Regions from separate parts of the Martinezella sp. CNPSo 3732 genome, predicted to be linked through region 1. Evidence: predicted binding sites of a transcription regulator. Region 1 holds the regulator's gene; each other region holds the start of a gene.
What was found. The regulator LexA, encoded in region 1, represses DNA repair genes until DNA is damaged. The targets are predictions, from matches to a motif close to TGTTCNNNNTGTGTTCNG.
Positions count from the first base shown of each region.

Region 2: the regulator LexA is predicted to act here: its motif matches at 710-727, upstream of AC13RM_RS20100 (DNA recombination protein RmuC).
Region 3: the regulator LexA is predicted to act here: its motif matches at 1,206-1,223, upstream of AC13RM_RS26115 (ATP-dependent helicase).
Region 4: the regulator LexA is predicted to act here: its motif matches at 1,262-1,279, upstream of AC13RM_RS09835 (ribonuclease T2 family protein).

Region 1 covers NZ_JBXSOO010000006.1:36,357-38,560, forward strand. Annotated here, with positions in the region: gene AC13RM_RS13730 (ComEC/Rec2 family competence protein) at 1-609, shown strand, start outside; gene lexA (transcriptional repressor LexA) at 590-1,312, opposite strand; gene AC13RM_RS13740 (VOC family protein) at 1,732-2,204, shown strand, end outside.
Region 2 covers NZ_JBXSOO010000013.1:7,745-9,948, forward strand. Annotated here, with positions in the region: gene AC13RM_RS20090 (FitA-like ribbon-helix-helix domain-containing protein) at 1-20, opposite strand, end outside; gene def (peptide deformylase) at 85-600, opposite strand; gene AC13RM_RS20100 (DNA recombination protein RmuC) at 787-1,965, shown strand; gene AC13RM_RS20105 (ribokinase) at 2,067-2,204, shown strand, end outside.
Region 3 covers NZ_JBXSOO010000021.1:36,915-39,118, forward strand. Annotated here, with positions in the region: gene secD (protein translocase subunit SecD) at 1-102, shown strand, start outside; gene AC13RM_RS26110 (SMP-30/gluconolactonase/LRE family protein) at 149-1,024, opposite strand; gene AC13RM_RS26115 (ATP-dependent helicase) at 1,297-2,204, shown strand, end outside.
Region 4 covers NZ_JBXSOO010000003.1:245,402-247,605, forward strand. Annotated here, with positions in the region: gene ettA (energy-dependent translational throttle protein EttA) at 1-376, opposite strand, end outside; gene AC13RM_RS09835 (ribonuclease T2 family protein) at 502-1,248, opposite strand; gene AC13RM_RS09840 (alpha/beta hydrolase) at 1,413-2,204, shown strand, end outside.

The sequences.
Region 1 (2,204 bases):
GCCCTGCGCCAGGACGATATCCTCGCCACCAATCGCGAGAGACCGCAGGCCTTCATCTTCGAGCAATGGCAGAAAGCGCTCGTCGCGGCCGAACATCAACCGCCGACCATGCTTGCGGCCGACAACCGGCTTCCGCAGATCAGCAAGACGGATCGGCATAGACGACTAAGTAACGAAGAGCAGAAGGCGGTCCGCACCGCAATGGCGGAAGCCCTGGATCGCACCATGCAGGGAAGCTTTGCCTGCCAGAAGGGAGCATGGTGCGTAGCCATGCTAGAAAACGGCTCGATATTGGTAACCATCGAAAATGCAGCTTACTTGTCCCCGGCTTGCGACACGGGGAATTTTGTCGTGACGCCAATCCGGCTGCGGCTGGACCATTGCCGTTCCGGAGCAATGCTCATAACCGGTGCGACATTGCGTAAAACCGGCTCCATCGAAATGATACTTACCGCAGACAAGCCCATTATCTCAGCCGCATTCGAGAACCCGCAACGTCCATGGACCAGGCATCGAATTTATAATTGGCGCACTGGCACATTCGACGCGCCAATTGCGCCAGCGTCACCCGTCGTCGACAATTCACCGGTCAGTGATAGCGACGAATAAGGCCCACGAGCTTGCCCTGAACTTTGACCCGGTCCGGCCCAAAGATGCGGGTTTCATAGGCCGGGTTTGCGGCTTCGAGCGCGATGGAGGCACCCTTGCGGCGGAAGCGCTTCAGTGTCGCTTCTTCATCGTCGACGAGTGCAACGACGATATCGCCGGGATTGGCCGTCGTCGAATTGCGGATAATGACCGTATCGCCGTCGAAAATTCCGGCGTCGATCATCGAATCCCCGCGAACTTCAAGCGCATAATGTTCGCCAGATCCGAGCATGTCGGCGGGAACGGTAATGTCGTGCGTATTGTTCTGGATGGCCGAGATCGGAACGCCGGCTGCGATGCGGCCCATCACGGGCACAGACGCCGAGCCGTTGTGATCGTCATTAGCCACTTTCGACGGAGCGGGCGGGGCAACGGGCTGCGGCTTGCCGAGGCTACCCTCGATGACGCTCGGTGAAAAGCCGCGACGCGGCTGAAGGCTGGGATTATAGGCATCCGGGAGCTTGATGACTTCAAGGGCCCTAGCCCGGTTCGGTAGCCGGCGGATAAAGCCGCGCTCCTCCAGCGCCGTGATCAGACGATGGATACCGGATTTGGATGCCAAATCCAGTGCATCCTTCATCTCGTCGAAAGATGGCGGCACACCGGATTCCTTCATGCGTTCGTGAATGAAGAGAAGCAGTTCCTGCTGCTTGCGCGTCAACATCGTCTTGGAACCCCAGAATCAAGAAAAGCTGTGAAACAAATCCAGAACGGACACTATATGTTCCATATGTGTTCCGCAAGTGCTTAAATTTCGGTAAAGCCTTGTGAGGTCAGTTAAATAATTACCATTTGCGAATGGATCGGCTCGGAACATCGGGGCGCCGTATCTGCGTTAATCCACAGAAAAATAAGGGAAATGCCGCTCTACTCGCTTCCGCGACTTTGTCGTTCAGCCCATGCGCCGAGCATTTGGACGAACGTGCCGCGCGACTGCATGAGCCGGCCATGGCAGAGAATCAGCAATCACGTTTGCGAGATTGCCTTCTATCCATGTCGTGTGCTCCGGGTGTTCCATGCTTCCATCTTGAATTGCGCGGGCGATGGGCGCAAATCTGCTTCCGCAAGCAAACAGGAGAAGCCATGATTTCGTCTCCGCATCCGCTGGATCATCTCGTGCTGCCGACCGTCAACATCGCTCTGGCACGCGAACGCCTCGGCAAGCTCGGTTTCACGGTAGCTCCGGATGCGCGCCATCCCTTTGGCACGCAGAATGCCTGCGTCTTCTTTGCCGATAAAACCTATCTCGAACCTCTGGGCGTCGCATCTCCGGAGCAATACGAGAAGAGCATCGTGGATGGCAATGTTTTCGTAGCGCGCGACCAGGCTTATCGTTTCCGGGTGGGGGAGGATGGCTTTTCAGCCGTGGTATTCGGTACGGATGATGCGGTGGCGGACGATAAGCGTTTCAAGGCAGCTGCGATTTCGGCGGGGCGGATGCTGGATTTCTCCCGTCCGATGAAGATGCCGGACGGCACGGAAACCACCGCCGGCTTTCGTTTAGCCTTCGGCGCCGATCTGCGTGCGCCGGATTTTCTCGCTTTCTGCTGTCAGCG
Region 2 (2,204 bases), on a different contig from region 1:
CGCAGCAACAGATCACTCATTCGCGCCTCCATTTGATATCAATGATATCATAGGCGTTTCAGCTCGATCTTTCAATGTCTGGGATCAGAGAGCCTTCGATTTGGCGGCCTTCGTAAACTTCTTGATCACCATCTCCCGCTTCAGGCGCGAGATATAGTCGATGAAGAGCACGCCGTTCAGGTGGTCGATCTCGTGCTGTACGCAGGTCGCAAGCAGACCGTCGGCCTCGGTGAGTTGTTCCTTGCCGTCGCGGTCTAGATGCTTGACGGTGACGCGTGCGGGGCGCTCCACCTCGGCGTAGTAATCCGGAATGGAAAGGCAGCCTTCCTCATAGACCGAGCGTTCATCCGAAGACGCGACGATCTCCGGATTGATGAACACCAGCGGCTTCTTCTCTTCGCCTTCGCGCGCAACGTCGATGACCAGCATGCGGCGGGGAACGCCGATCTGGATCGCCGCAAGGCCGATGCCCGGCGCGTCATACATGGTTTCCAGCATGTCGTCGGCGAGGCGCTGAATTTCGGTATCGATCTGCTCGATGGGCTTGGAAGCCTGGCGAAGCAGCGGGTCGGGCAAAATGATGAGTGGCTTGATCGTCATGACGTTTCCCATAACGCATCTTGTTGTGCGATGGAATCGCCAAGATGGCGGTGAGGCGGTGTTTTTTCAACGGCAGCAATCCGAATGGCAGCGGCTGGTCTCGAAATTTTGTTCACGGTTTGATCTGGATATTCACAACAATTTTGCTATGCTTGCGTGAAGAACTTCATCAGCGCGCCAGGTTTCATGTCTTTCATCATCTTCGGTCAAGCCATTTCCACGGTCCAGGTTCTGACCGGCCTCGTTATCCTACTTGCGATCGCAGTGATCGTCCTTTTCGTCCGCAGCAAGGCACAGGCGGAGGACGATGAGCTTGATGCCGAGCATACGATGGCGGCGCTGCTGCGGTCGCAGGCAGAGATGCAGGGGCGGCTTGCCACCATCGCCGAAGTGTTCGGCTCCAGACAGGCCGAGCTCAATCAGGCCATCGGCCAGCGCCTGGACGGCATGTCACAGCGGGTGACGGCGACGATCGGCGAGCAGACGCGCTCGACCCATGAAAACCTGCGTCGCCTGCAGGAAAGGCTTGCCGTCATCGATGCCGCGCAGACCAATATCCAGACGTTGGCGAAGGATGTGGTCGGCCTGCAGGCCATTCTCTCCAACAAGCAGACACGCGGCGCTTTCGGCCAAGCGCGCATGGAAACCATCATTGCCGATGGACTGCCGATGGGCGCCTATGCGTTCCAGACGACGCTATCGAACGGCTCCCGGCCTGACTGTACCGTTCGCATGCCGAACGGTTCGCCACCGCTTGTGATCGACGCGAAATTTCCGCTGGAGGCTTGGAACGCCATTCGCAGCGCCGGCAACCCCGACCATGGCAAGATCGCCGCGCAGCAGTTCCGGAGGGATCTGGAACTGCATATCCGCGATATCTCGGAAAAATATTTGATCCCCGGCGAGACACAGGATACGGCCTTTCTCTTCGTGCCGTCCGAGTCGATCTTCGCGGAGATCCACGAGAATTTCGAGGCGATCGTACAGAAGGCCCAGCGCGCGCGCATCGTCATCGTCTCACCCTCGCTGCTGATGCTGTCGATCCAAGTCATCCAGGCTGTGCTGAAGGACCAACGCATGCGCGAGCAGGCCCATGTCATCCAAAGCGAAGTGGCTCATCTGATGGACGACCTCTCGCGCCTCGATGAACGCGTGCGCAAGCTGCAGGGCCATTTCGCGATGGCGCAGAAGGATGTCGACATGATCGTCACCTCGGCCGACAAGCTGGCGCGGCGCGGCGAGCGGATAGAGGCGCTGGAATTCGAGGCGGCGAAAGAGCCTGCCAAGGCGCGGCCGGAAGAGCGGCCCAAGCCTGTCGACAACCGCACGAGCCAACTCAAGCTCAGGGTAGTTGACGAAGACTGATCGCTTCGGCAGTGTCGCCCCCAATCGATGCATGATCCACAAAGACATAAGGCGCCTTCGGGCAGGATCATGCGAGATCAACACCCAGGGCAGGACACCGCATGATCACTATTTTCGGCTCCATCAACATGGACCTCATCGCCACCACGGATCGTTTGCCGAAGCCGGGCGAAACTGTCGCCGGTAACGGCTTTTCCACCGCGGCCGGAGGCAAGGGCGCCAATCAGGCGCTCGCCGCA
Region 3 (2,204 bases), on a different contig from region 1:
GGCGACTGGCGTCGCCGTCATGCCAAGCCGGTCGCCAATGACACGGCACCGGCAGACGGAAAGTCCGGCAAGGACAACAAGCAGATTCCTGCTGCGGAATAAGCAAAAAAGGGACATGCCCGGCTTCCGGGCATGTCCGCCGGCCGCGTTACGAGATCGACGGGATATGCAAAGGCAAGCCCGGACGCGGCGCCGTAATCTTTTCCACGACACCGTTTTCCTGCTCACTGACGAGCAGATGTTTGCGGTCGACGGTAAAGGCTATATTGGCTGGCCGTGTGCCGTCCGTGCGGATATGGCCGGCCATTTTTCCCTCCGCGTCCACCATGGAAATTTCACCCAGACCGTACATGGCGCAATAGAGCATGCCGCTGCGATCAAAGGCGAGGCCCGCTGGCCCGCGCAGCGCATTGACGGCGGGTGATGTCATCGACTGGACAAACATTTCCTGCCTGCCGCCAACGACCTGCCGATAAATTTTTCCGGTCAGCGTTTCACTATAATAGAGCAATCCGTCGGCACCGAAGGCAATGCCACTCGCAAAGAGCAGGCCGGCTGCCAAGACCCGGATAACCCGGCCCTCGGCCGGATCGATCTGATATACGCAGCCATTATAAGCCGCCTTGAAGAAATCGGGATGGATGTGGCCGCCTTCGAGAAGATTGGCAAGGCGGATGCCAGAATCGGTCATGTAAAGCAGGCCGTCAGGTCCGAACGCGAGTGCATTCGGATGGAGGAATGGACCATCCGCGCTACCCTCGATGACTTGCAGGACGCGGCCTTGCGCCGATAATCTCACAAGGGAATTTTCCGGGCCGTTGGCTACCCAGAAACATCCGTCACCATCGACCGCAACCCCCATTGGCCGGCCGCCGACCCGGCAAAGTTCCTGCGGTACGCCGCTTGCGTCGAAAAGTTTCAGACTGCGGCGACTGGCATCCATTTCCACGACCGCAAGGCGGCCGCCCGGCAAAGCCACGAGGCCGCTAGGCAGACGCAGCCCGGTGGCAATCGTTTCGTTCATGTTTTGAAACCTTCATTCTACGCATTACGAAGCCCCAAAAACTCAAAATACTGCGCCGTGATGATACATAAGCATGAAGCAGTTTCTTTTCGAGCCAAACGAGTGCAAATCCCTGCAAGATTCTTGCGCCCGAGGTCACATCCGCGTGCAGGCCCTGCTATCTTGACAGGCTTTGGCGATTCGGAACATCCATAGAACGTCCCTATATTTTCGCGCTTGCGATTCGCCGCATAACGCGCTCCGCCTGCCGCCGGAGGTATTCAGGAGAGTTGATGACCGCTGCCTATCTGGAAAAGCTGAACCCGGAGCAACGGCTGGCGGTGGAGCATGGCACGAGCGGTGACGGCCATATTGCCGGCCCGCTGCTCGTCATCGCCGGAGCCGGCTCCGGCAAGACAAATACCCTCGCTCATCGCGTTGCGCATCTGATCGTTAGAGGTGCGGACCCGCGCCGCATCCTGCTGATGACCTTCTCGCGCCGCGCTGCCGCCGAGATGGGCCGCCGCGTTGAGCGGATCTGCCGCGAGGTGCTGGATGCGAATGCCGGCATTAACGCCGACGCGCTTGCCTGGAGCGGCACGTTCCACGGCATCGGCGCACGCCTGCTGCGGGACTATGCAGAGCAGATCGGCATCGACCCGGCCTTCACAATCCACGACCGGGAAGACAGCGCGGACCTGATGAACCTTGCGCGCCACGACCTCGGCTTTTCGAAGACGGAGAACCGCTTCCCGACCAAGGCGACATGCCTTGCCATCTATTCGCGCTCCGTCAACGCGGAAGCGCCGCTCGACGGCGTGCTGCGCGACTTCTTCCCATGGTGCGCCATGTGGGAGCAGCAGCTGCGCGATCTTTTCGCCTGTTATGTCGAGGCAAAGCAGGTGCAGAACGTACTCGATTACGACGACCTGCTGCTCTATTGGGCGCATATGCTGCAGGAGCCACTGATCGCCGAGGATATCGGCAGCCGCTTCGACCATGTGCTTGTCGATGAGTATCAGGACACCAACCGGCTGCAGTCCTCCATTCTGCTGGCGCTCAAGCCCGATGGCCGCGGTTTGACCGTCGTCGGCGACGACGCGCAATCGATCTATTCCTTCCGTGCCGCCACCGTACGCAACATCCTCGATTTCCCCAAGGCCTTCACGCCCTCGGCCAATATTGTCACGCTCGACCGCAA
Region 4 (2,204 bases), on a different contig from region 1:
TGATGTCCTGGAGCTTGGCGCCCTCTTCCGCCGTCTCGTCGGAATAGTTCATCATCAATTCGTTGTAGCGATTGAGGATTTCGGTTTTCTTGGCAACGCCTTCCATGACGTTTTCGAAAACCGTCTTGTTGGGATCGAGCTGAGGCTCCTGCGCCAGGTAGCCGATGGTGGCGCCTTCGGCCAGCCAGGCTTCGCCGGTATATTCCTTGTCGAGGCCGGCCATGATGCGCAGCACGGTCGATTTACCTGCACCGTTCGGGCCGAGAATACCGATCTTGGCATCCGGGTAGAATGATAGATGGATATTCTCGAGAATCTTCTTGGCGCCATAGGACTTATTCAGACCGGCCATATGATAAATGAACTGACGTGCCATAGCTTGGGTTGCTCCACGGACGAATAGCGTTGCGATTTGTGCCGCTATGTAGGCGAAACCCCGCCCTCGGGCAACGGCGAAACCTTGTCCGAGGGCATTATCCGCGTCAGAAAGGCCGTATTTTCTCAGAAACCGGCCGCGTCCACGACACCCCGATCACAGCCGAAGGAGGTGCTGCCGGCCCCCTGGATCAGTTTGGCGAGCCGCGGCTCACTGCCCTGCTGGGGATCGATCGCATCTTCCGAGAGACCGATGGTCAGCTCCGAAATCATTCGGACATCTCCGACGCGCCGGCAGCTCATCTTGATGCGGGCATTGGCGCCCTCGCCGAAGCTCTGGTCAAAGGCTGCCTTGATGCTTTCGGCATCCAGCTCCTTGCCGATATTCTGCGCGAAGAGATCGCGCACGGCGGACGTATTGAGTTCGGCGATCAGGCCGGCAGCAATGGAGAAATATTGGTCGGCGCTAAGCTTCGTGCAGGTGCCGTGCTTGATCCATTCATGCCGCTCCAGGCCGGATTGAGTGCCTGGCATTGCCTTCTCCAGCTTCGCCTTGACGTCCTGGGACAGCTGCACGGCAGGCAGGTCCTTCCAGTCGCGGCCACGATCCGCCTGCTTCAGATCCTCGGAAACATCGCAATATTCCTGCCGCATCGGCCAGAGGCCATGCAGAGAAAAATTCGTGGCATCATGATTGTCCGACGACTGATTGCGGCATTCCGCCTTCTTCTGGTTCGTCTGACAAAATGCCGGCTCCCAGCTCGCCGCCAGGATAAAGCGCGTCCGCCCGCGGCTATGTTCCTGCGCAACGGCGCTGGACGCCGCCCCGACCGAAACGAGCACAACCATAAACACCCGAAGCCACTGCTTCATTCGTACCTCCAACTAGAACATTATAGGAACAAATAAGCAGTTTGATCGAGCGGGCGCAATCCTGAATCGCAGCGCTCGGAAAGATTTATTTCTGTGAGCTTTACCACCTATCCATTGCAATCGGGCGGATGATAACCTTTCGTCCAACTGGGGAGGAACGTATAATGTTCGCCGAGACGAAGCGCCTGAAAAGTCCTACAGGCGCAACCCTTGCTTATCATCATTTGCCGGCGGTAAGCGATGCTCGCGGCATCCTGCTGATATCGCACGGTCTCGCCGAGCATTCCCGCCGATACGAGGCCTTCGCGAGGGCGATGGCGGGCCGAGGCTTTCATGTCTATGCCCACGATCATCGCGGCCATGGTGAGACGACGGCCCCTGATGCCCCCATCGGCCGCTTTGCCCGGAGAAATGGTGTCGAGCAGGTGATCGCCGACGTGCTCGCCATGCGCGAGCTTGCCGCAACGACCTATCCGGGTCTGCCGATCATCCTGTTCGGGCATTCCATGGGCGGATTGATCAGCCTGAACACCGTGGTCACGCATCCGGACAAGTTCGATGCCGTCACGGTCTGGAATTCCAATTTCAACCCGGGCTTCGCGGGCCGTGCCGCGCAGCTCACCCTCAAAACGGAGCGCATGTTCAAGGGATCGGACGTCCCGAGCGGGCTACTGCCGAAACTGACCTTCGGCACCTGGGGCCAATCGATCGCCAACCGCCGCACCGATTTCGACTGGCTCTCGCGCATTCCGGAACAGGTGGACAAATATATCGCCGATCCGCTTTGCGGCTTCGATGCCTCCGTCTCGCTCTGGCTCGACCTATTCGAGTTGACCTTCCGGGCGCTGCAAAGAACTTATCTCGATCGTCTCCGACGCGACATGCCGATCCATCTCGTCGGCGGCGGCAAGGATCCGGCGACGAACAACGCGAAAGCGATTTCCTGGTTGGCAAAC